One region of the Arsenophonus nasoniae genome, then DNA from elsewhere that is predicted to be linked to it. Evidence: predicted binding sites of a transcription regulator. Region 1 holds the regulator's gene; each other region holds the start of a gene.
What was found. Region 1 encodes PurR, which represses purine synthesis genes. Its sites were predicted from a motif close to CANGCAAACGTTTGCNTG; they were not measured.
Positions count from the first base shown of each region.

Region 2: a site for PurR is predicted at 2,733-2,750, ahead of purE (5-(carboxyamino)imidazole ribonucleotide mutase). Genes of this name have one in related genera too.
Region 3: a site for PurR is predicted at 1,867-1,884, ahead of glyA (serine hydroxymethyltransferase). Genes of this name have one in related genera too.
Region 4: a site for PurR is predicted at 3,898-3,915, ahead of cvpA (colicin V production protein). Genes of this name have one in related genera too.

Region 1 is NZ_CP038613.1:1,660,130-1,665,962, forward strand. It holds gene punC (purine nucleoside transporter PunC) at 1-866, opposite strand, end outside; gene punR (DNA-binding transcriptional activator PunR) at 987-1,892, shown strand; gene purR (HTH-type transcriptional repressor PurR) at 1,912-2,937, opposite strand; gene argS (arginine--tRNA ligase) at 3,400-5,130, opposite strand; gene cutC (copper homeostasis protein CutC) at 5,655-5,833, shown strand, end outside.
Region 2 is NZ_CP038613.1:3,092,189-3,098,021, reverse strand. It holds gene ArsFIN_RS15790 (MFS transporter) at 1-959, opposite strand, end outside; gene purK (5-(carboxyamino)imidazole ribonucleotide synthase) at 1,046-2,134, opposite strand; gene purE (5-(carboxyamino)imidazole ribonucleotide mutase) at 2,131-2,661, opposite strand; gene lpxH (UDP-2,3-diacylglucosamine diphosphatase) at 2,788-3,513, opposite strand; gene ppiB (peptidylprolyl isomerase B) at 3,523-4,017, opposite strand; gene cysS (cysteine--tRNA ligase) at 4,287-5,678, shown strand.
Region 3 is NZ_CP038613.1:2,693,092-2,698,924, reverse strand. It holds gene ArsFIN_RS13735 (NAD+ synthase) at 1-29, shown strand, start outside; gene glnB (nitrogen regulatory protein P-II) at 45-383, shown strand; partial or broken gene hmpA (NO-inducible flavohemoprotein) at 493-1,700, opposite strand; gene glyA (serine hydroxymethyltransferase) at 1,989-3,251, shown strand; gene ArsFIN_RS13715 (3-phenylpropionate MFS transporter) at 3,331-4,482, shown strand; gene ArsFIN_RS13710 (hypothetical protein) at 4,941-5,237, shown strand; gene suhB (inositol-1-monophosphatase) at 5,491-5,833, opposite strand, start outside.
Region 4 is NZ_CP038613.1:2,486,510-2,492,342, reverse strand. It holds gene truA (tRNA pseudouridine(38-40) synthase TruA) at 1-62, shown strand, start outside; gene ArsFIN_RS12415 (DedA family protein) at 121-798, shown strand; gene accD (acetyl-CoA carboxylase, carboxyltransferase subunit beta) at 912-1,865, shown strand; gene folC (bifunctional tetrahydrofolate synthase/dihydrofolate synthase) at 1,870-3,171, shown strand; gene dedD (cell division protein DedD) at 3,161-3,778, shown strand; gene cvpA (colicin V production protein) at 3,970-4,473, shown strand; gene purF (amidophosphoribosyltransferase) at 4,488-5,833, shown strand, end outside.

The DNA of each region.
Region 1 (5,833 bases):
CTTAGTGCATAACCGATAAGAATCATTGGCAGCAAGATTTGGTTTTTTATTTTGGCTATGAAATAACGTCCACCATAGCCACCGAACATAAAAGCGATGGTTTGAGGTACGTAACTGATGCCAATATCCTGCGGATTATATCCCATTTCAGTTAAAATAAATGGAGAGCCTGTTAGCCAGGCAAAAAATCCGGCACTACAGGCGGCATAAATTAATACATTACCACTAAATACGGCAGAACGTAGGAAGGTGATAAAAGAGGTGGTGGATTTTATTTTCTGTGTTTTTTCTAAACGTTTTTTTTCCTGTAATAAAAGGGTGGCCAAAAAAAGCAATATTCCGATGATAGCTAAACTAAAAAATATCATTTGCCAGCTATTACTAGTAAGGATCCAGGCACCTAATAGAGGGGCTAATGCGGGCGATAGTGCAACTAAAGGCATAATGGTAGCAAATACCCGTTTAGCATAGTGGCCACTAAAACGATCAATGACCAAAGCCTGCCAAATGACTGCTGTTGAACAAACGCTAATACCTTGAATAAATCGCAAAATAAGTAATTGTGTACCATTAGTGATGCAGAGTGTTGTTAGACAGCTAAAAATAAATAGTGCCAACCCAATTAATAAAACGGGTTTTCTACCAATACGATCGGAAAGCGGCCCCCAACTAAGTTGTGCGAAGGCAAAACCACATAAAAATAGACTAAGACTTGCACTGATGGTATTTGCTGAGGTGTTGAGTTGTTGTTGCATTATACTAAAAGCAGGTAAGTACATATCAATGGCCAAAAAACCGAGCATACTTAAGCCAGCTAGATAAAGCATAAAGCCAAAATTATGTTTATTGGGGTTATTTTTATTCATATTGGTATCAATAAATTAAATAATATCAAATATCGCTTTTTATTGTATAAGAGATGAATTTTTGTTGTGAAGCGTTATTATTTGCATATTGTTATCAAATATTTTGACAGGTAAGAGGCTATGTGGTCAGAGTATTCCCTTGAAGTGATTGATGCCGTTGAAAGAACGGGCAGTTTTAGTGCCGCTGCCGTTGAGTTACATAGAGTTCCCTCTGCAGTAAGTTATACCGTAAAACAACTGGAAGAGTGGCTGGCCGTTCCTTTGTTTGAACGACGTTATCGTGATGTTGTTCTTACTGATGCCGGTAAATTTTTCGTTAAAAATGCGCGCCATATTATCAAAACAATGCGTGAAACACGCCATCAGTGTCAACAGATTGCCAATGGTTGGCATGGACAATTTAGTATTGCTATTGATCGGGTTGTTAAGCCCGAGAGAATATTGCAATTAATATTAGATTTTTATCGTCACTTTTCTGATATTGAACTTTTTATTCAACAGGAAGTTTATAATGGTGTATGGGAGTCGTTGGTCGATGCTCGAGTAGATATTGCGATTGGTGCCACTCGCGCCTCCCCGATTGGTGATAGATATAGTTTTCGTGATATGGGCTTTATGCCCTGGTCATGTGTTGTCAGCATAAATCATCCTTTAGCACAAATGAACGGTCTAATTAGTGATCAACAATTACGTCAGTATCCGAGTTTATGTTTAGAAGATACCTCTCGCTACTTGCCAAAGCGAGAAACTTGGGCATTGGATAACCAAAAACGGCTTATTGTGCCAGATTGGGAAAGTGGTTTAGCTTGTTTAAAAAATGGGTTATGTTTAGGATTTGCGCCTAAACATCGGGTAGAGCAACTTTGCCGCAAAAATGAATTAAAAACTTTACAGATTAAGCAACCCTTACCTGATAGTCCGTGTTGTGTTATTTGGAATGAAGAAAAACGTTCTCCGACCTTGAGTTGGTTACTTGATTATTTAGGTAATAGCGAAACGCTGAATGCCGAGTGGCTAGCTAATTGAAGAAATTTAAATCTAGCGATTATCTGCGGTAGTCAATAAATGGACCATCGACAACCGAACGGCGTTCAATAAGCTCAGGATGTATTTCAATAGTTTGCGCATTTTTGCGTTTATTAAAAATACGATCCAGCAGCATAGTAAAAGCCATTTGACCCAAACGTTCTTTAGGTTGATGAATGGTGGTTAGTGCTGGCGTAAAAAAACGTGCATTGCGAACATTGTCATAGCCAATAATAGAGATATCTTGTGGAACCCGAATGCCTAATTCATTCGCTGCACAGATAGCCCCCATTGCCATAATGTCACCACCACAAAAAATAGCGGTCGGTCTTGGTTGATGATTTAAAATTTGCTTCATCGCGTCGTAGCCGGAAGTTGGCTCGAAATCACCCTCAACAATCCATTTATCCAGTGGCTGGATGTTAGCTTCCTTCATGGCATTGAGAAAGCCTTGCCGCCGGCCACTGCCAGTATTGCGTTTTAATGGTCCAGAGATAATCCCTAAATCACGATGCCCGCGTTCAATCAGATAACGCCCGGCAAGATAACCGCCATAAACCGCATTATCAATGATGACATCGGTAAAATCACCATGAGCTTGCCCCCAATCCATCACAACCATTGGAATATTACGGTATTCCTCTAACATCTGGAGTAGTTGTTTTGGATATTCGGAGCACATTACCAATAAACCATCAACCCTTTTTTGCGCTAACATTTGTAAATAGGCTTGCTGTTTATTGAGGTTGTTATGTGAATTACACAGGATTAATGTATATCCTTGACTATAACAGTTGTTTTCTACTGACTCGATGACTTCTGCAAAATAAGGGGCTTCATTAGAGGTAGCCAGTAAACCAATGGATTTAGTATGGTTAACTTTCAAACTACGAGCAACGGCACTGGGAGAATAATTAAGTGTTTTAATGGCTGCCCAAACACTCGTTTTTGTCTCTTTGGCAACAAAACGGGTGTTATTAATTACATGAGATACGGTGGTAGTTGAAACCCCCGCCAAATTTGCCACATCCTTAATTGTTGCCATGTTAAAAAGACTCCTGCACCATTTCCAAATCCATTACTATTATTTAAAAACGACTATCATTAAACTATAAAAATAACCCACTGATAATTAAATTATCAGTAAACTGTTCATTTTGTCTGATTTGTTATAAAAACAAAAGTGTTAATCAATATTTCCTTGATGATATAATAAAAAATAGTTTTTTTGTTGTATGATGTTATGACATTAAATGATTTTTCATTAGCGAATTTATGAATAAAGCTGTGAGAATAGTGAGGTGAGGTTATGGATACCGATTTTAAGTATGGTTTATGTACTGCGATTGTTGCATTGTTAATGATCGTATCATTTGTTTCTTTTATTTTCTGACCATTATGTTGGCTTAACCGTCTATTTTATCGCTACCACGATAATGATTTTTGGCTTAAGCAGCATAATATAATTAGTAGGCTGCGCTATTGGCAGCCTATAGCCAGTAAAGGATTACATTCTTTCTACCGTTTCAATTCCTAATGTGTCTAGACCAATTTTTAAGGTTTTTTGCGTTAGTAACGCCAGTTTTAATCGGCTTTGTTTTGATGCGTCATTTTCTGCATTCAAAATTGGACAATGTTCATAAAAACTAGAAAATAAACCAGCCAGATCATATAAATAAGAACACATAATATGTGGTAAACCTTCGCGAGCAACAGTGAGTATTGTCTCTTCAAATTGCAATAAACGTATCGCTAGCACTTGCTCATATTCATTGGCCAATATCACCGGCGCGGTTAAGGTTGCCGGATTAATCTTAGCTCGCTTAAAAATTGAGGCCACTCTGGTATAGGCATATTGCATATAAGGCGCGGTATTACCCTCAAAAGCTAACATATTGTCCCAGTCAAAAATATAATCAGTGGTACGATTTTTCGATAGATCGGCATATTTTACTGCACCAATACCAACCGCCTGGATAATCGATTGTAACTCTTTTTCTGGCATAGCTGAATTTTTTTGACGGATAAGATGAGCTGCACGCTCAATCGCTTCATCAAGTAAATCGGCGAGCCGGATAGTTCCGCCGGCGCGAGTTTTAAACGGTTTACCATCCTTACCTAGCATCATACCAAACATGTGATGCTCTAATGACATTGTATCAGGAATATAGCCGGCTTTACGTACAATAGCCCAAGCTTGCATGAGATGTTGGTGTTGTCGTGAATCGGTATAATACAACACGCGATCGGCGTGAAGTATTTCATGACGATATTTTGCGCAGGCAATATCTGTTGTCGTATAGAGATAGCCACCATCTTTTTTCTGGATGATCACCCCCATGGCATCGCCATCTTTATTTTTAAATTCATCCAAATAGACAACCATAGCGCCATCACTTTCAACAGCTAACCCTTTAGCCGTTAAATCAGCGACAATATCAGGCAGCATATTATTATATAAGCTTTCACCCATCACATCGTCTTCAGTCAGCGTGACATTTAAACGCTGATAGGTTTGTTGATTTTGCGCCATGGTAATATCAACCAATTTGTGCCACATTTTACGACAATATTCATCACCAGACTGCAGTTTAACCACGTAATTACGTGCCAATTCAGCAAAATTTTCATCTTCATCATAATGTTTTTTAGCTTCACGATAGAAAGTTTCCAGATCCGCTAAGGCCATATTGGTAGCATTCTCTTGCTGAACTTTTTCCAGATACGCAATTAGCATACCAAACTGGGTGCCCCAATCGCCGATATGGTTAGCACGAATTACTTTATGACCTAAAAACTCTAATGTGCGAGCGACAGCATCGCCAATGATGGTAGAACGTAAATGGCCAACATGCATCTGTTTTGCGACATTGGGGGCCGAATAGTCAATAATAATGGTTTGTGGCGTAACGCTATTAATAGCCAATTTTTCATGTTGTAAGGTAAGTTCAATCTGTTTTGCTATCCATTGCTTATCAAGAAAAATATTAATAAAACCCGGTCCCGCAATTTCAACTTTACTGGCAATATTTTCCAGCTTCAGTAGCGGTAGCATTTTTTCCGCTAACTGACGTGGAGGAATACCGATTTTTTTAGCAGCTGACATGACACCATTAGCTTGGTAATCACCAAATTGGGCTTTTGTTGAAGGGCGGATATGTGCATCACTACCTTTAGGCGCGCCTGCGGCGACTAATGCATTACTAATTTTTTCTGAAAGAAGAGCCTGAATATTCACCTGATTACCTTAATGATGAAGATAGCTGTCGTTTTCGACTTAGTAAGATACAGCTATGAGGGTCGAGATAAAAAATAGCTGGCTTTATACCATAATTAGCTATTCACATGCTACTAATCAACTATTTGATTGATAACTCTATTGTAAAATAATATCAGATAGGATCGCTTTTTATCATCATACTAAATGCTATTTGAGAATTTTTGCATTATCTAACTTTAAAAAATAGCATTGATTGTAAAATTGCAATTTTGATTAGAAATATTAATTTAAAAAATAGGCTATGTTAAGTCTCTTTATTTTGCATATTAAAATTTATCTTCATGAAAAGTTAAAAGTATATTGAAAATTTATTATTAAAAGTTAATGGCCTTTTATAATAAAATATTATCCTTTTTGATTAAAATTAATTACTTGTCGTAATTACAGTTTGAAAAATGGGTATTTTATTTGCAGAATAGTATGCTTATTAATTGATAACTAAAAAATAGAAATAACAATAATTAATCAGAGGTGGCAGTATTATGATAACCCTTGAAATTTGCTGCTATGGGGCTGAATGTGCCCTAATTGCGCAAGAATTTGGCGCAGATCGTATTGAACTTTGTTCCAGTCCAGCTGAAGGCGGATTAACACCGAGTTATGGTTGTTTAAAACAGACTATAGATACAGTAAATATCCCCGTTCATCCAATTGTACGTCC
Region 2 (5,833 bases), 1.4 Mb from region 1:
CAAGTTGTCGCAATACTGAGAGCTATAAGCCCACAAATGATAATTATTAGGCTAATTATTAATAATTTTTTGGGTTCTAATTGCTCGCCGACCGCGCCGCCAGCAAGGCGAGAGAAGGCATTGATAAAAGCCATTACACTTAAAGAACCTGCGGCAATTGTTTCACTAAAACCTTGTTCTATGATGTGAGCAACGGCAAAGCTATTAACGGTAATGCCACACCACAAGAAGGCGGTATAGCTAGCAGCAATGATATAAAATTGCCAGGTGCGTAGTGCGCCACTGGCAGTCCATATTTCTTTTGTTTTGTAGATTGTTTCAGAAGAGTGGTGTGTCAACTTGTCAGCGATCGCTTTGGCATGTGAAATTTCACGCTGTCCTTCACGTAAAGTTAATAGCGTGATAAAGACAATAATGGCCAAACAAAGCGCAGAAATGACCCAATGTATGCGCCATGAACCCCAGACTCGTGTTGCCAAAAAATAGATCCAAGGCCCGATCACGCCGCCTAAGCCACCAATAGTAAAGTAAAAGCCAAAAGCGAGCGATTGTTTTTCAAACAATCGAGAAATAACATAAGTACCAGGTACTGTTGCTAAAAAGGTAAAGCCAATACCTAACAGGGCGGTACCGGAAAAATAATCAAATAAACTGGTTGTAGAATAGAGGTAATAAAAGCCAAGAGTAAAAATAGCGAGGCCAAATAATAGTGTTATTCTAAGACCCAACTTGCGGATCATTAAGGTTGGTAGATAGCTTGATAAACCACAGGTTAATCCTAAGATCGTGAATCCAAGACCTGCTTCTGCCCAGTTCCAATTGAATTCATTAATCATGCTTGGTAGCACGACACCCAGCGAAGTAAAAGTGGTTGCTGTTGATAAAAAGTAAATTAATCCCAGTAAGAGTAACATATACCATGGGTAAATAGGACCAAACATTTGTTGTTGTGCAGGCATTATAACTCCAAAGCAGACAACTATTGCATGAAAACAGTAAGCTTAACAATATACTGGTTTATTCAACATGGTAGTTGTTTTTATTTTTACTCATTATGTCGTGGGACATGTATCAATTTTGTGTTTAGCCATGCAATACTATCCTTATATTCATTAGGAAGTAAGGGTTGTATTGTCTTTAGTGAGTTATTTATCGCTTGCCAATTATTACTACACAAATTTAGATGGCCTACTTTACGCGCTGGACGAACATCTTTTTCATACCAATGTAGATGAACTAAAGGTAGTGACAACCATGCGGGATTTAATGCTGTACCTATCAAATTAATCATGACGGCCGTAGTATCTATGTTAGGGGTAGGAATTGGCAGATTTGAAATGGCCCGCAAATGGAGTTCAAATTGACTGATAGAAGCGCCATTTTGCGTCCAATGGCCACTATTATGAACCCGTGGCGCTAATTCGTTAATGAGTAGTTTATCATTTAAAATAAAACACTCCATTGCCATCACACCGACATAATTTAATGTTGTCATAATGGTCGACAGCATCAATTCTGCCTGCGTTTGCAATTTTTTATCAGGCTGAGGAAAAGCGATACTGGCTCGTAGCATGCCCTCTTGATGCAGATTATATGTTAGTGGGTAAAAGACACATTGGCCCTTTATATTACGTGCACCAACAAGTGAAACTTCACCAGTAAAGGGAATAGCTTTTTCAACAATCGCCTGGCCATAAATTTCAGCGGGTAGTATTGATAGATTGTTAGGTGTGATACGCCATTGACCACGGCCGTCATAACCACCAGTGCGACATTTAACAATAACAAAATCGCCTAACTCGGTAAATAATTGTGGCCATTGTGTTTGATTAATAAGCGGCTGCCAAGGCGCCGTCGTTAACGATAAAGAATCTAGTAGCTGTTTTTGTGGCAACCGGTCGGCCAATTGTGGAAAGATATCGCGATTAATAAAACTAGGCTGGCGAGCTAATTCACATGTAAGCGGCGTTTCTGGCCAGCGTTCAATTTCGGCTGTTATGATGCTGTGTTGATAAGGGATCGTCTCTAATGTATCATCGATACCGATAGGATAGACGCTAATGCCTATCGGTTCTCCGGCTTGACGTAACATGCGACCTAACTGGCCATTACCAAGGACGCAAATCGGTTTCATTCCCCCTCCCGCGGATCGGGATGGCTTAAGACATCATTAGTTTGTTTTAAACGCCAGATGGATAAACGCTCATAAAGCTCACTATCTGTGCCAGCGAGGAATTGAGCTGCCAACAATGCTGCATTCGCTGCTCCTGCTTTACCAATTGCAAAAGTAGCTACCGGAATACCCTTTGGCATTTGCACAATCGAATAAAGACTATCAATACCATTAAGCGTGGCGGTTACAACAGGGACGCCAAAAATAGGAATTAGCGTTTTAGCTGCTAGCATACCGGGTAAATGTGCGGCTCCACCAGCACCAGCAATGATAACCTTGAATCCTTTTTCTTTTGCTTGTTCAGCAAATTTGAAGAGTTTATCTGGTGTGCGATGAGCAGAAACAATTTCTACGTGATGAGGTAGTGTGAGTTCACAGAGTATATCGGCAGCATATTTCATCGTGCACCAGTCGCTTTTGGAACCCATAACGATGGCAATTTTGGGGCTAGAATGTGACGATTTCTGTGCATCAAATTGAGCGCTCATTAATTTGTTGCTCCTGCTTTAAGTCATTTATTGATGGCAAATTAAGTGAGATAATATCATGGCTAATAAAGAAGGAAAACGTTTGCCTAGTTTTTTCATCGCAGGATTATACTGAGATGGGAAATGTTAATAAAAAGGGAAATGAAGCAACTCGATAGTTTTAGGCGTTATTTTGATCACTGAGCCATTTTGATCCCAAGCACCTAACACTGCTCGGTGTAATATTTTACCATTAACATTAATTTCATGGATCGCTGGACGGTGCGTATGGCCGTGGATCATCCAATCGACTTGATATTTCCGAAATTTTTCAATTACCGCTTGTTCATTGACATCTGTAATGTATTCTGGCTTAAGCTGGGTGGCAGATTGGCTATTCTTACGCATTCTTTCAGCGATACGGTGGCGGGTTGATAAGGGAAGCGCTAAAAATAGCCGTTGCAACCAGCGATTATATACTCGTTTTCGATAACGCTGATAGGAAATATCATCAGTACAAAGCGTATCACCGTGTAAAATGAGGATATGGTGGCCATGTAGTGTTAACACTTTCTCCGCGGGTAATAAGGTCATGCCACTTTCTTTGGCAAATTTTTTACCCAGTAAAAAATCACGATTACCATGAATAAAGTAGCAAGGGACGCCTTTACTTTGTAGTTCCTTGAGTTCTTGCGCTATTGCTTCATGTAGTAGGCTGGGATCATCATCACCGATCCAATAATCAAAAAAATCACCTAATATATACAAAGCCTTAGCTTGACTCGCTTGTTCGCGTAAGAAATGCAGGAAACCGGCAGTAATAGCCGGCTCTTTTTCACTTAAATGCAAGTCAGCAATAAATAAGATTGCCATAGTTTGTAATTATTCGTTAACTGTTACGCGTTGAATGATAACATCTTCAATGGGTACATCTTGATGTAGGCCACTACGACCTGTAGTGATATCTTTAATTTTATCAACAGTCTTCATTCCGTCAACTACTTCGGCAAAGACACAATAACCCCAACCACTGTCCTGCTCTGAACGGAAATTGAGAAAGTCGTTGTCGACAACATTAATAAAGAATTGTGCTGTTGCTGAATGTGGCTCATTGGTTCTAGCCATCGCAAGAGTGCCACGTTTATTTTTTAATCCGTTATTCGCTTCATTTTTTATTGGATCCTTAGTCGTTTTTTGCAGCATTCCTGGTTCAAAACCGCCACCTTGGATCATAAATCCTTTAATAACACGATGAAAAATCGTATTATCGTAAAATCCATCACGACAATAGTTTAAAAAATTTTTTACCGTTATTGGCGATTTCTCATCAAAGGTTTTAATGACAATATCGCCAAAATTAGTGTGAAAAGTTACCATAATCACTATCCTGATAAATCGTTATATGTAATGTAAAAATCAAAAGCAAATAATCATAATTTAAAGTAGATCAGCTATTTTATACCATATTGGGCTGATTACGTCAGTATTTGTGGAATATTGAATAATTTCCTTGCGCGCCGTAGTTGCATAACTCAGAATATAGGGATCCAATAGCCGTGTTTATTGGTAGCAAGGGCATCTTGCATCGCCTTGTGATCAAAGTAAACCATTTACCGCAAGTACCGCTGATGATGGAAAAAGTCTCAATGTTGAAAATTTATAATACACTAAGTCGTCAAAAAGAAGAGTTTAGACCGATTACGCCAGGTAAAATTGGCATGTATGTGTGTGGTGTTACTATTTATGATTTATGTCATATCGGCCATGGCAGAACCTTTGTTGCTTTTGATGTGATTAGTCGTTATTTGCGTTATCTTGGGTATGATTTGACTTATGTACGTAATATCACTGACGTGGATGACAAAATCATCAAGCGGGCTGCAGAAAATAATGAGACATGTGACGCTTTAACATCACGTATGCTGATTGAAATGTATAAAGACTTTGATGCCTTAAATATTTTACGGCCCGACTTTGAACCAAACGCAACGCACCATATTAAAGAAATTATTGCTTTGACCGAGCGACTACTTAAACGCGGTCATGCTTATATTGCTGATAACGGCGATGTCATGTTCGCTATTAATAGCGATCCGGATTACGGTCTATTATCCCGCCAAGATCTCGAGCAATTACAAGCAGGCGCGCGTGTTGAAGTCGCTGATGTCAAGCGCAATCCATTGGATTTTGTGTTATGGAAAATGTCTAAACCCAATGAGCCAAGTTGGTCTTCTCCTTGGGGAGATGGGCGACCAGGTTGGCATATTGAATGCTCTGCCATGAATGGTAAACAATTGGGTGAACATTTTGATATTCATGGTGGTGGGGCAGATTTAATGTTTCCGCATCATGAAAATGAAATAGCGCAATCAACCTGTGCTAATGATGGGCCATATGTAAACTATTGGATGCATACTGGAATGGTTATGGTTGATCGAGAGAAAATGTCAAAATCATTAAATAATTTCTTTACCATTCGTGATGTATTGGCGCATTATGATGCCGAAACGGTGCGTTATTTCTTATTATCAGGGCATTATCGTAGCCAATTAAATTATACCGAAGAAAATTTAAAGCAAGCTCGCACATCACTTGAGCGTCTTTATACCGCTTTACGAGATACGGATGCTAATCATGTTAAATCTGCTGATAATGAAATATTTAAGCAGCGTTTTATGGCAGCCATGAACGATGATTTTAATACGCCGGAGGCCTATTCAGTGCTATTTGATTTGGCAAGAGAAATTAATCGTTTGAAAGTCGATGATATGGCAATGGCGAATGAGTTAGCCGTACAATTACGTCAATTAGCAAATATATTAGGGTTATTAACGCAAAATCCGGAACAATTCTTGCAAAGTCGCGCACAAGTTTCTCATAGTGCTGAAATAGAAAAAATTGAGGCATTAATTAAGCAACGTAATGATGCTCGCAAAAATAAATTCTGGGCACAGGCTGATTCGGCGCGTGATGAACTGACTAGAATGGGTATTATATTAGAAGATAGTCCGCAAGGAACCGTATGGCGTCGTAAGTAAACAACAGTAGCTAATTTTAGTCTATCTATCTGTTGTTGTTAGATTGATTATCTTTAGGTGAGTTTGATTTGCTGTGTGCATGAATGTTTTCTTATGTGAGTTATTGAAATTGTAGAATGGGCGGAAAGCAGAGCGGCAGCTAAGCTTTTCCCGTT
Region 3 (5,833 bases), 1.0 Mb from region 1:
CTTCGGCTTTTGGTCGTAAAAACTGGTGATAATAGGATAATTTGATGAAGAAAATTGATGCAATTATCAAACCGTTCAAGCTAGATGATGTAAGAGAAGCTTTAGCAGATGTCGGCATAACCGGAATGACAGTCACGGAAGTAAAAGGGTTTGGACGCCAAAAAGGTCATACAGAGCTTTATCGCGGCGCAGAATATATGGTTGATTTTTTGCCTAAAGTAAAAATTGAAATTGTTGTTCCAGACGATATTGTTGACAGTTGTGTCGAGACGATAACGCAAACGGCTCAGACGGGAAAAATTGGTGATGGTAAAATCTTTGTTTATGATATTGCTCATGTGATCCGGATTCGCACCGGCGAGCAGGATGAAGCAGCTATTTGATTTTAAAGGGTAACAGATGGTTGAAAGTTACAAAGGAGTTGATATGGAATCTGTAACCTCCTATTCCACCTGTTACCACTTATCTTGGTTTTAGTGAGAGTTTCAAGGGTTATTGTTCATTTCCCTCAATAACTTTATGTGGTCCAAAACACTCATAGTGGATGTGACTGGTATTTACTCCCATGGTGAGCAACTGCTTGGCAATAAATTGCATAAAGTTGACAGGGCCACAGAAATAGTAATGCATATTGTTAATATTAAGTTGTTGTCTTACTTCTGACAGATTCATTAGTCCTTGGTATTGATACTGTTCAGCTTGTCTGTCTTGCTCACGTGGATTGTTATACCAAACGGCACTGAAGCCATGGATAAAATCGGTTAATTTATTTTTTACTTCATTAGCAAAAGCGTGATGTCCACCATGCTCTGTCGCATGTAGCCAATTTAATGGCGCTTTATGTTGTTGTTGATGTAGCTTTTCCAACATGCTTATCATTGGCGTTAAGCCGACACCGGCTGAAATCAACGTTACTGGTGTATCAGTATTCACTGCCAAAAAAAATCTCCGCAAGGTGGTGCCAATTTGACGATATCACCTTCTTTTATATTGTTATGCAGATAGTTTGACACACTGCCATTTTCTTCACGCTTTACCGCGATACAATAACTTTCACCATTAGGTGCATTGGTTAATGAGTATTGCCGAATTTGTTGATTGGTTAGTTTTTCACGATCCTGTAAATAAATGGTTAAATATTGTCCAGGAAGAAAATCGACTATCTCATTACCATCTGCTGGAATAAATTGAAAACTGGTGATCGTTTCGCTACGCGGGATCTTTTTAGCCACTTTGAAGCGACGCAAACCACGCCAACCGCCGATATTTTCTTCATTTGTTTTATAGATTTGTTCTTCACGGTTAATAAAGATATCGGCCAGCACATCAAAAGCTTTAGCCCAGGCATCAATAATTTCTTTTCCAGGCTGAAATAACTCATCAATGGTATGTAATAGATGTCGACCAACTATCGAATAATGTTCAGGTTTTATATTTAGGCTAGCATGTTTGTGGGCAATTTTTTCAACCGCAGGTAGTAAGGCCGAAACATTATCAATATTGGCAGCATAGGCGCAAATGGCATTAAACAAAGCTTCTCTTTGATCACCATTAATTTGATGACTCATATTGAAAATATCTTTTAATTCAGGGTTATGTTGAAACATCCGTTGATAAAAATGAGCGGTTAATTTAGGACCAGTGGAAACAATAAGAGGAATAGTTGATTTAACGGTGGCGATAGTTTGAGAATCAATCATATAAAATTCCTAAAGTTAACTGAGGGCTTAAAGTTGCATTTTAAATGCAACTTAAATTGTTTCAGGTTAAAAGTAAATAATTAATTGTAAAAATGAGATTGAGTTAGCGTATTTTAATTGGCGATCAAATCGCTATTGAGAAATGTCTATATTTGATAATACATACATAGCAATCGTTTGCGTAATTTTTTATTTTGGGGCTATCTCAGTGAGCTAAAAGAGTTTACACTGTGTGCTATTCATTTAATTGAATAGCGATTTAAAATGTGGCTGAGTCAGGAGAAGTAAATGTTAAAGCGTGAAATGAGTATTGCAGATTATGACCAAGAACTATGGCAAGCAATGGAAAATGAAGTTAAGCGTCAGGAAGAGCATATTGAGTTAATCGCTTCAGAAAATTATACCAGTCCAAGAGTCATGCAGGCTCAAGGTTCCCAACTTACGAATAAATACGCTGAAGGCTATCCAGGTAAGCGCTATTATGGTGGTTGTGAATATGTTGATATTGTTGAACAACTTGCTATTGATCGGGCGAAAACTTTATTTGATGCGGATTTTGCTAATGTTCAGCCACACTCAGGTTCGCAAGCTAATACTGCTGTTTATATGGCCTTATTGCAACCCGGTGATACTGTGTTAGGCATGAATTTGGCACATGGTGGACATTTAACCCACGGCTCACCCGTCAATTTTTCCGGTAAACTTTATAATATCGTTCCTTATGGTATCGATGAAAAAGGAAAAATTGATTACGACGATATAGCTACTCAGGCACAAAAATATAAACCTAAAATGATTATTGGCGGTTTTTCTGCTTATTCCGGCGTGGTAGATTGGGCTAAGATGCGTCAAATTGCAGATAGTGTAGGTGCTTATTTATTTGTTGATATGGCGCATGTCGCGGGTTTGATCGCTGCTGGTGTTTATCCTAATCCTGTTCCTCATGCGCATGTTGTGACGACTACTACCCATAAGACTTTGGCCGGCCCTCGTGGTGGTTTGATTTTGGCTAAAGGTGGTGATGAAGCGTTTTACAAAAAGCTAAATTCTGCTGTATTCCCTGGCGCTCAAGGCGGTCCATTAATGCATGTTATTGCGGGTAAAGCGGTTGCATTAAAAGAAGCGATGGAGCCTGAATTTAAAACTTATCAACAGCAAGTGGCTAAAAATGCGAAAACGATGGTTGAAGTTTTTATCAAGCGTGGCTACAAGGTTGTTTCTGGTGGAACTGAAAATCATTTATTTTTATTAGATTTAGTGGATAAAGGGATCACCGGTAAAGAGGCAGATGCCGCACTGGGTCGTGCTAATATTACTGTCAATAAAAATAGTGTACCGAATGATCCTAAGGGCCCATTTGTTACTTCCGGTATTCGTATAGGGTCACCTGCCATTACTCGTCGTGGGTTTAAGGAAAAAGAATCAGCTGAATTGGCCAATTGGATATGTGATATTTTGGACAAGATTGATGATGAAAGTGTGATCCAAAATGTAAAACAAAAAGTATTGTTGATGTGCCAGCAGTTTCCTGTTCTATGCATAAATAAGTAAAATTTAGTGATTTGTTTTAGCCCGTTTTAGTTGTTAAATGAATCGGGCTTTTTACATGATAATCAAATGGGAATAAATAATGATTATTCCATCAACACGTTGGCTTGCGTTAGATTATTTCACTTATTTTTTTGCTTATGGCATTTTTTTGCCTTTTATCGCAATGTGGCTAAATGGTGAAGGGCTTGAGGCTGATATAATCGGTATTTTGTTAGCAACCGGCCTTAGCGCACGTTTTATTGGTTCTTTGATGATCGCACCGATAGTAAAAGGATCTCGTCACCTAATTACCACTTTGCGTCTATTTGCTGGTTTAACGTTGATCTTTGCTATAGGATTTATCGTCAGTTCAAACTGGTTATGGTTATTATTTATCATGTTGGCTTTCAATCTTTTTTTTTCACCAATGGTACCTTTAACCGATGCTTTAGCCGCTAGTTGGCAAAAACAGATAACATTTGATTATGGTAAAGTAAGGGCTTGGGGTTCGCTTGCATTTATAATTAGCGCTTCTTCGATGGGTTATTTAGCCAATAACTGGGGGCATAAAATAATTATCTATGCATTACTTGCCAGCATAGTCATTATGCTGTTGACGATGTTATTACAACCTACTGTTCTGCCTAAAGCCACTTATCGCCAGATCGCCAATACAACAATCTCATTGAAACAATTATTGCTTGATAGCTCAGTCTGGCGCTTTTTACTCTGTATTACCTTATTACAGAGCTCTCATGCAGCTTATTATGGCTTTTCTTCAATTTATTGGAAAGAAGTAGGTTATTCCGATGCTATTATCGGTCTATTATGGTCTTTAAGTATTGTTGCTGAAGTGATTGTGTTTACCTTTAGTTATGTCCTTTTTCGTCATTGGCAGGCGAGTGGATTATTATTGTTAGCAGCGAGTTGTGCGGTGATTCGTTGGAGCTTAATGGCCAGTTTTACCGCTTTACCGATACTGATAATGAGCCAACTTTTACATAGTGGTACTTTTACTGTTTGTCATCTTGCGGCGATGCGTTTTATTAGCGCCCGTAACGAAGATGAAATTATTCGTCTACAGGCATTTTATTCGGCATTGGCCTTAGGAGCCGGGTTAGCGATAGTGACAATCGTTGTAGGTTTTGTTTATGAACATTTTCCTTTTCACCATAACTGGGTATTTTGGTTAATGTCATTGATTGCCATTCCAGCGCTATTTATTCGACCGCGTGAAAATTCACATCATTAAATTCGATGTTATAGCCGAACGAGTAAGCTAAACTTGTTGATTTAACTTGAATAACAGATAAATATTAACCAAGGATGCCAATAAATATTTTTATATTAAAATAAGTAAGTTGGTCAATCAGTAAAATCCGTCTTTGTAACAAACAGCAATACAATATTCCCTCATTACCTGCATTGCTTATAACCTTAATGATGAAATTGTTAATTAAATCTTTCGCGCAATATTGAAAGATATAACCTATTACAAAAGTGTTTTTTATTCAAAATGATTTTGGTTGCTTAATAAAAAGGTTATTTAATATTATTTATATATATATTGCAAAAATGTATTAAAAAATTATGAAAATGATTATCATTTGTTTTATCATTTGCAATATTGCGATTTAGATTATTAAACTCAATCGTAATGAATAAGATCATCTATTAATTAGGCGTCACAATAACCCCTAGGAGATTGAAATGAATTATTCAGTAAAATATGGATTGTTAATATTATCAATTAGTTACATGATTTCAATTTTATTCCCTTCCATGGCAATGGCGGCCAATGATAAAAAAGATAAGCAATATATGTGTCACGGCTGGCACGGTTATCCAAACAAGGAAATGAATTTATTTGATCAGCCTGTGACTGCTGCTAATGAAGATAATGCTAAGCTATTAGCTATCAAGATAATAGGAAAGGACTTACAAGCGTCTAGTGATGCTAATCAGAAAATACATACTCAACGATGTGATGAACTTTCAGCTCATTAAAATTAACTAAAAACATTTATTAAATACCCCTTAATACCTAAATAGGGATAGGGGGTTTAAGTAGACAATCAAGGGGTAAGGCGGCATCAACAATAACAGCCAATCTGGAAAATATTTGCCAGTTTCTCTAACCAGTAACGTTGTGGCAAATTCCTACTATTTTGAGAACTGCCACAAACGAGTTAATGATATAACCACGCTATCCAGACATTATTAATTAAATATAAATATTGGCTATAGCTATTCTTATTTTTTAGCTTTTTAATAAATCGCTTAACTCACTCTGCATTTCTAGTACCATTTTTTTCACCATACGTGGACTGCCTGCCAGCAAATTGCCCGATGATAGATAATTATGACCGCCAACAAAGTCAGTTATAACCCCACCTGCTTCACGTACTAATAGTTCTCCAGCCATAAAATCCCAAGGTTTTAAGCCAATTTCAAAAAAGGCATCGACGCGACCAGCAGCAACATAAGCTAAGTCTAAAGCGGCTGAACCAGTACGGCGAAAATCGGCGCATTTTTTAAACAGTTTAGCGATAATATTAATATATGCGGCTGAATGTTGTTTCGCTTTGAAAGGAAAAGCCGTG
Region 4 (5,833 bases), 830 kb from region 1:
ATTATCCGTCAAAATATAAATTACCTAAAACGACCGTAGGACCGCTTTTTTTGCCAGAATAATGAATTTAATTTTGCGTTTATATAGGCAGTGTTAAAGTTGCCAACTATTGGATTTTTTATGGAACTTTTTACTTTTATTATTGATTTTATTATACACATCGATCTTCATTTAGCTGAGTTAGTGGCTAAGTATGGCATTTGGCTATATGCCATTTTATTTTTGATAGTATTTTGTGAAACTGGACTCATTGTTACGCTTTTTTTACCAGGTGACTCGTTATTATTTGTTGCTGGTGCATTGACGGCACTGGAGAGTAATGATTTAAACGTTCATTTAATGGTAATATTAATAATTATTGCTGCGATTATTGGTGATGCTGTTAATTATACTATTGGCCGCTTATTCGGCGAACGTCTATTTCGTAATCCCAATTCAAAAATTTTTCGCCGGATTTATTTAGAAAAAACGCACCAATTTTATGAAAAACATGGCGGTAAAGCGATTATTTTAGCTAGATTTATACCTATTATTAGAACGTTTGCTCCATTTGTCGCAGGGATGGGAAAAATGTCCTATCGGCATTTTGCTTTTTATAATGTGGCAGGGGCTTTATTATGGGTTCTATTATTTACTTATGCGGGTTACTTTTTTGGTGATTTGCCAATTGTTCAGCAGAATTTAAAATTATTAATTGTGGCAATTATTTTAATTTCTATTCTGCCGGCTATTATTGAGATTTGGTGCTATCGTCGAGCATCAATTAAAGAAAAACAGGTTGTTAAACCAAAAAAATAGATAGTCATTAGCAGGTTTGATCAGTTTTTTATCCACTATGCTTTGGCATTGTGGTTTAATGATTAACATAATAATGAGACTGATAATGTAATTTCAGACAGAAAGGTCTATTAATGAGCTGGATTGAAAAGATTCTTAATAAAAGCAATATTACCCAGACTCGCAAAGCGAGTATTCCTGAAGGGGTTTGGACAAAATGTGATAGCTGCGGTCAAGTGCTCTATCGTGCTGAATTAGAAAGTAATTTAGCCGTATGTCCAAAATGTGATCATCATATGCGTATTTCGGCTCGCCAACGTCTGGCTTCTTTTCTTGATGAAGCAACCACGGCAGAATTAGGTAGTGAATTAGAACCGAAAGATATTTTGAAATTTCGTGATTCAAAGAAATACAAAGATCGCATATCAGCGGCGCAAAAAGCGACACATGAAAAAGATGCTTTAATTGTGATGAAAGGCACTCTTAAAGGTATGCCAGTTATTGCGGCAGCTTTTGAATTTGCTTTTATGGGTGGCTCAATGGCTTCGGTTGTTGGTGCACGTTTTGTACGTGCGGTTGAGCAAGCACTGGAAGATAATTGTCCATTAGTCTGTTTTTCTGCCAGTGGTGGTGCTCGTATGCAAGAAGCATTAATGTCGTTGATGCAAATGGCAAAGACCAGTGCAGCACTGGCGAAGATGCAGGAGCGAGGGCTTCCCTATATTTCAGTACTTACCGATCCAACCATGGGCGGAGTATCAGCAAGCTTAGCCATGTTAGGGGATATTAATGTTGCTGAGCCGAAAGCGCTAATTGGCTTTGCCGGCCCACGGGTTATTGAGCAAACCGTACGTGAAAAATTGCCAGCAGGTTTCCAACGCAGTGAATTCCTGATTGAAAAGGGCGCGATTGATATGATTGTCAGACGGCCTGAAATGCGGGATAAATTAGCTGAAATACTGGCTATGTTAACTCATCAAACCGTTCAAGACGCAAGCCAAATGGATGTAATTACCTTAGTTGACGATGATCTGGAGCCACCCTATCGTGAGAAACCCGAAATTGACAACAAATCCGATCAAAAATGACAATATATCTGATCCTTTGATGATACCAGAGGCGACCTCTTCTTTAGCTAGCTGGTTAACTTATTTAACCAATCAGCATAATAAAATTATCGATATGGGGCTGGATCGGGTTGGTATTGTTGCTCGTCAACTGGATCTTTTACAACCGGCACCGAAAGTGGTTACGGTTGCAGGAACAAATGGTAAAGGAACTACCTGCCATACACTGGAAACTATTTTAATTGAAGCCGGATTAAAAGTCGGCGTTTATAGCTCTCCACACCTGCTGGATTATACTGAGCGTGTTAGGATCCAAGGTAAAACATTGCCTGAAGAGGAATTTTGCCGCGTTTTTGCTGCTATTGAATCTAAACGCGGCACAACAACCTTGACCTACTTTGAATATGGTACCTTAGCAGCTTTGCAATTATTTAAACAGGCTAAACTTGATGTAGTTATTTTAGAAGTCGGTTTAGGTGGACGATTAGATGCCACCAATATTGTGGATGCGAATATTGCAGCGATCACCAGCATTGCATTGGATCACATTGATTGGCTTGGTAATGATCGGGAACAGATTGGTTATCAAAAGGCCGGTATTTTTCGTTCAGGACGCTATGCGGTTGTGGGTGAACCCGATATGCCAAAGTCGATTAATGAGGTAGCTCAAGCATTGGGCGCAAAGTTATTTCGTTGTGGGGTAGATTGGCAATTTGAACCACAAAATGATCATTGGCATTGGCAATCCCATGAGCATGATTTTAAGCAGTTACCTTTGCCAAATGTCCCATTGGCTAATGCTGCAACAGCATTGGCAATTATTGATTGTTTAATCAAAGAGGGTGATGCCATTAGTCGGGCCATATCTTTGCAAGCGATTCAGCAGGGATTAATCAAGGCCAAATTACCCGGACGCTTTCAAATTATCTGTCAGCAACCATGTGTAATTTTAGATGTTGCGCATAACCCCCATGCAGCGGCTTATTTAGCCGATAGACTCTCTTGCTTGCCTAGGCAGAAAAATACTAAAGTTTATGCAGTTGTCGGTATGTTAGCCGATAAAGATATAAAAAGTACTTTATCTTATCTGGCTCCCCAGGTTGATAAATGGTATCTCGCTTCATTAAGTGAAATACGTGGCGCTGATGCTGCACAATTAGCACAATATGTTGATTCACCTTACCAATTTGATACGGTTAAAGATGCCTGGTTGCAAGCAATGAATGAAGCTAATGAACAGGATATAGTCGTGGTTTGTGGCTCATTTCATACTGTCGCTGAAGTGATGGAACTGCAGATAAAAGAGGAAAGCTTAAGTGGCCAGTAAGTTTCAAAACCGTTTAGTGGGAACGATTGTTATTGTTGCCATTGGGGTTATTGTATTACCGGTATTATTGGATGGGAACAAGAAATACAATGAAACTGAATTTGCAGCGATCCCTTTGGTGCCTAAAAGCAGCGATGAATATGAAATTGAACCTATTGCGCCAATTAATCCAAAACCACTAGTGACACCCTCAGAGAGCGCTGCACAAGCAATGATTTCTGAAGCTATTTCTGATTCAAAAGCCAAATTAGCAGATAGTCAGTCCACTCAACAGCAAGCAAAGTCAAAACCGGTAGCTAAAGTTGAAAAACCAGCGTTAGAGCCAGAACAAAGTACTAAGTCGAATGAGAAAAGCAAAGCACCACAGGGACGGGCTTATGTCATTCAGTTGGGCGTACTAAAAAATGCAGCAAAAGTGGAAGAGATTATTGCTAGATTACGTTTATCTGGCTATCAGGTCTACACTGAGCCATCATTACCCGTTAATGGTCAATTGACACGAATTTTTATTGGCCCAAATGCGTCGAAAGAAAAATTGCAGTCCAGTTTGTCGGAATTGAAAGATTTAACCGGCTTACAAGGTCAAATACGCAGTTATAAGCCTTAAAATGGGTATGTACTAATAGACAAAACATATTGATACTAATCGATTATATTAATTACTTACGCGGCGATCATGATTTATCTTTTCGCCGCAAATTTTTGCCGCTGTTCAGCAAAATATCTAACGCAAACGTTTTTGTTTTCTGCTAAAATGCGTTCGACCATGCTGAATGTTTAATTTCTTGGATTAAAATTATGGTTTGGATTGATTACGCTATTATTGCCATTATTGGTTTTTCTGCCTTGGTTAGTTTAATTCGTGGTTTTGTACGAGAAGCTTTATCATTGATTACCTGGGGTTGTGCTTTTTTTGTTGCTAGCCAATTTTATCCTTATCTGGCAACTTATTTGACTCGTTTCGACGACCCGCTGATCAAAGATGGTATTGCCATTGCGATCTTATTTATTGCAACGTTAATTGTAGGTGCTGTAGTCAATTATGTAATTAGTTCGTTAGTTGAGAAAACAGGATTATCAGGCACTGATCGGGTGTTAGGCGTCTGTTTTGGTGTATTGCGCGGTATATTAATTGTGTCGGCAATCTTGTTTTTCCTGGATACTTTTACACCCTTGCCAAAAAGTGAAGATTGGCAACGTTCTGAATTGATACCCCAATTTAGTCATATTATTAGATGGTTTTTTGATTATTTAAAAAATGCGTCAAGTTTTTTACCGGAAAATATCACTCCGCTTGGCTGATGAGGAAAAAGTTGATGTGCGGTATTGTCGGTATTGCTGGTTTCACACCAGTTAACCAATCAATTTATGATGCGCTAACAGTGCTTCAACATCGTGGGCAAGATGCTGCAGGTATTGCGACAATTGATGAAAATAAACAATTTCGTCTACGTAAGTCGAATGGCTTAGTAAAAGATGTGTTTGCCGCCCGCCATATGCTGCGCTTGCGGGGCAAAATGGGGATTGGCCATGTGCGTTACCCAACCGCAGGTAGTTGTAGCGCTTCCGAAGCGCAACCTTTTTATGTTAATTCACCTTTTGGCATTACATTGACCCATAATGGTAATTTGACTAATGCGCATGAATTAAGAAAAACGCTATTTGAAACGGCTCGTCGTCATGTAAATACTTCTTCTGATTCAGAAATTTTGCTCAATGTCTTGGCTCACGAACTCGATCAATTTGCTCATTTTCCGCTGAGTGCGGAAGATATTTTTAGCGCAATTGCGGCAATGCATAACAAAGTTCGTGGTGCTTATGCTTGTGTCGCAATGATTATTGGGCATGGTTTAGTGGCGTTTCGTGACCCGTTTGGTATTCGCCCTTTAGTGCTTGGCAAGCGCACATTGGAGGATGGCCAAAATGAGTATATGGTTGCTTCGGAAAGTGTCGCTTTAGATACCCTTGGTTTTGAATTTTTGCGTGATGTGGCACCAGGGGAAGCAATTTATATTACTGAACAGGGGCAACTTTTTTCCCGTCAATGTGCAGAAAATCCACAGCTAACCCCTTGTCTGTTTGAGTTTGTTTATTTAGCTAGACCCGATTCTTTTATTGATAAAATATCGGTTAATAAAGCTCGTTTGCGGATGGGGCAAAAGTTGGGCGCCAAAATTGCCCGCCAGTGGCAGGATTTGGATATTGATGTTGTGATCCCGATCCCTGAAACTTCTTGTGATAGTGCACTAGAAATTGCTTATATTTTGGGTAAACCTTATCGCCAAGGCTTTGTTAAAAACCGTTATGTAGGGCGCACTTTTATCATGCCGGGACAGCAAGAAAGACGTAAGTCGGTACGTCGTAAGCTCAATGTTAATCGGGCCGAATTCCGCGATAAAAATGTTTTATTAGTCGATGATTCTATTGTGCGCGGAACAACTTCTGAGCAGATTGTTGAGTTAGCACGTGAAGCAGGCGCAAAAAAGGTCTATTTTGCTTCGGCATCACCAGAAGTTCGTTTTCCCAATGTTTATGGTATTGATATGCTGTCAGCTAATGAGTTGATTGCTCATGGCCGTGAAGTCGATGAAATTTGTCAACTTATTGGTGCGGATGATTTAATTTTCCAGGATCTTTCTGATTTAATTGCTGCTGTTAGAGA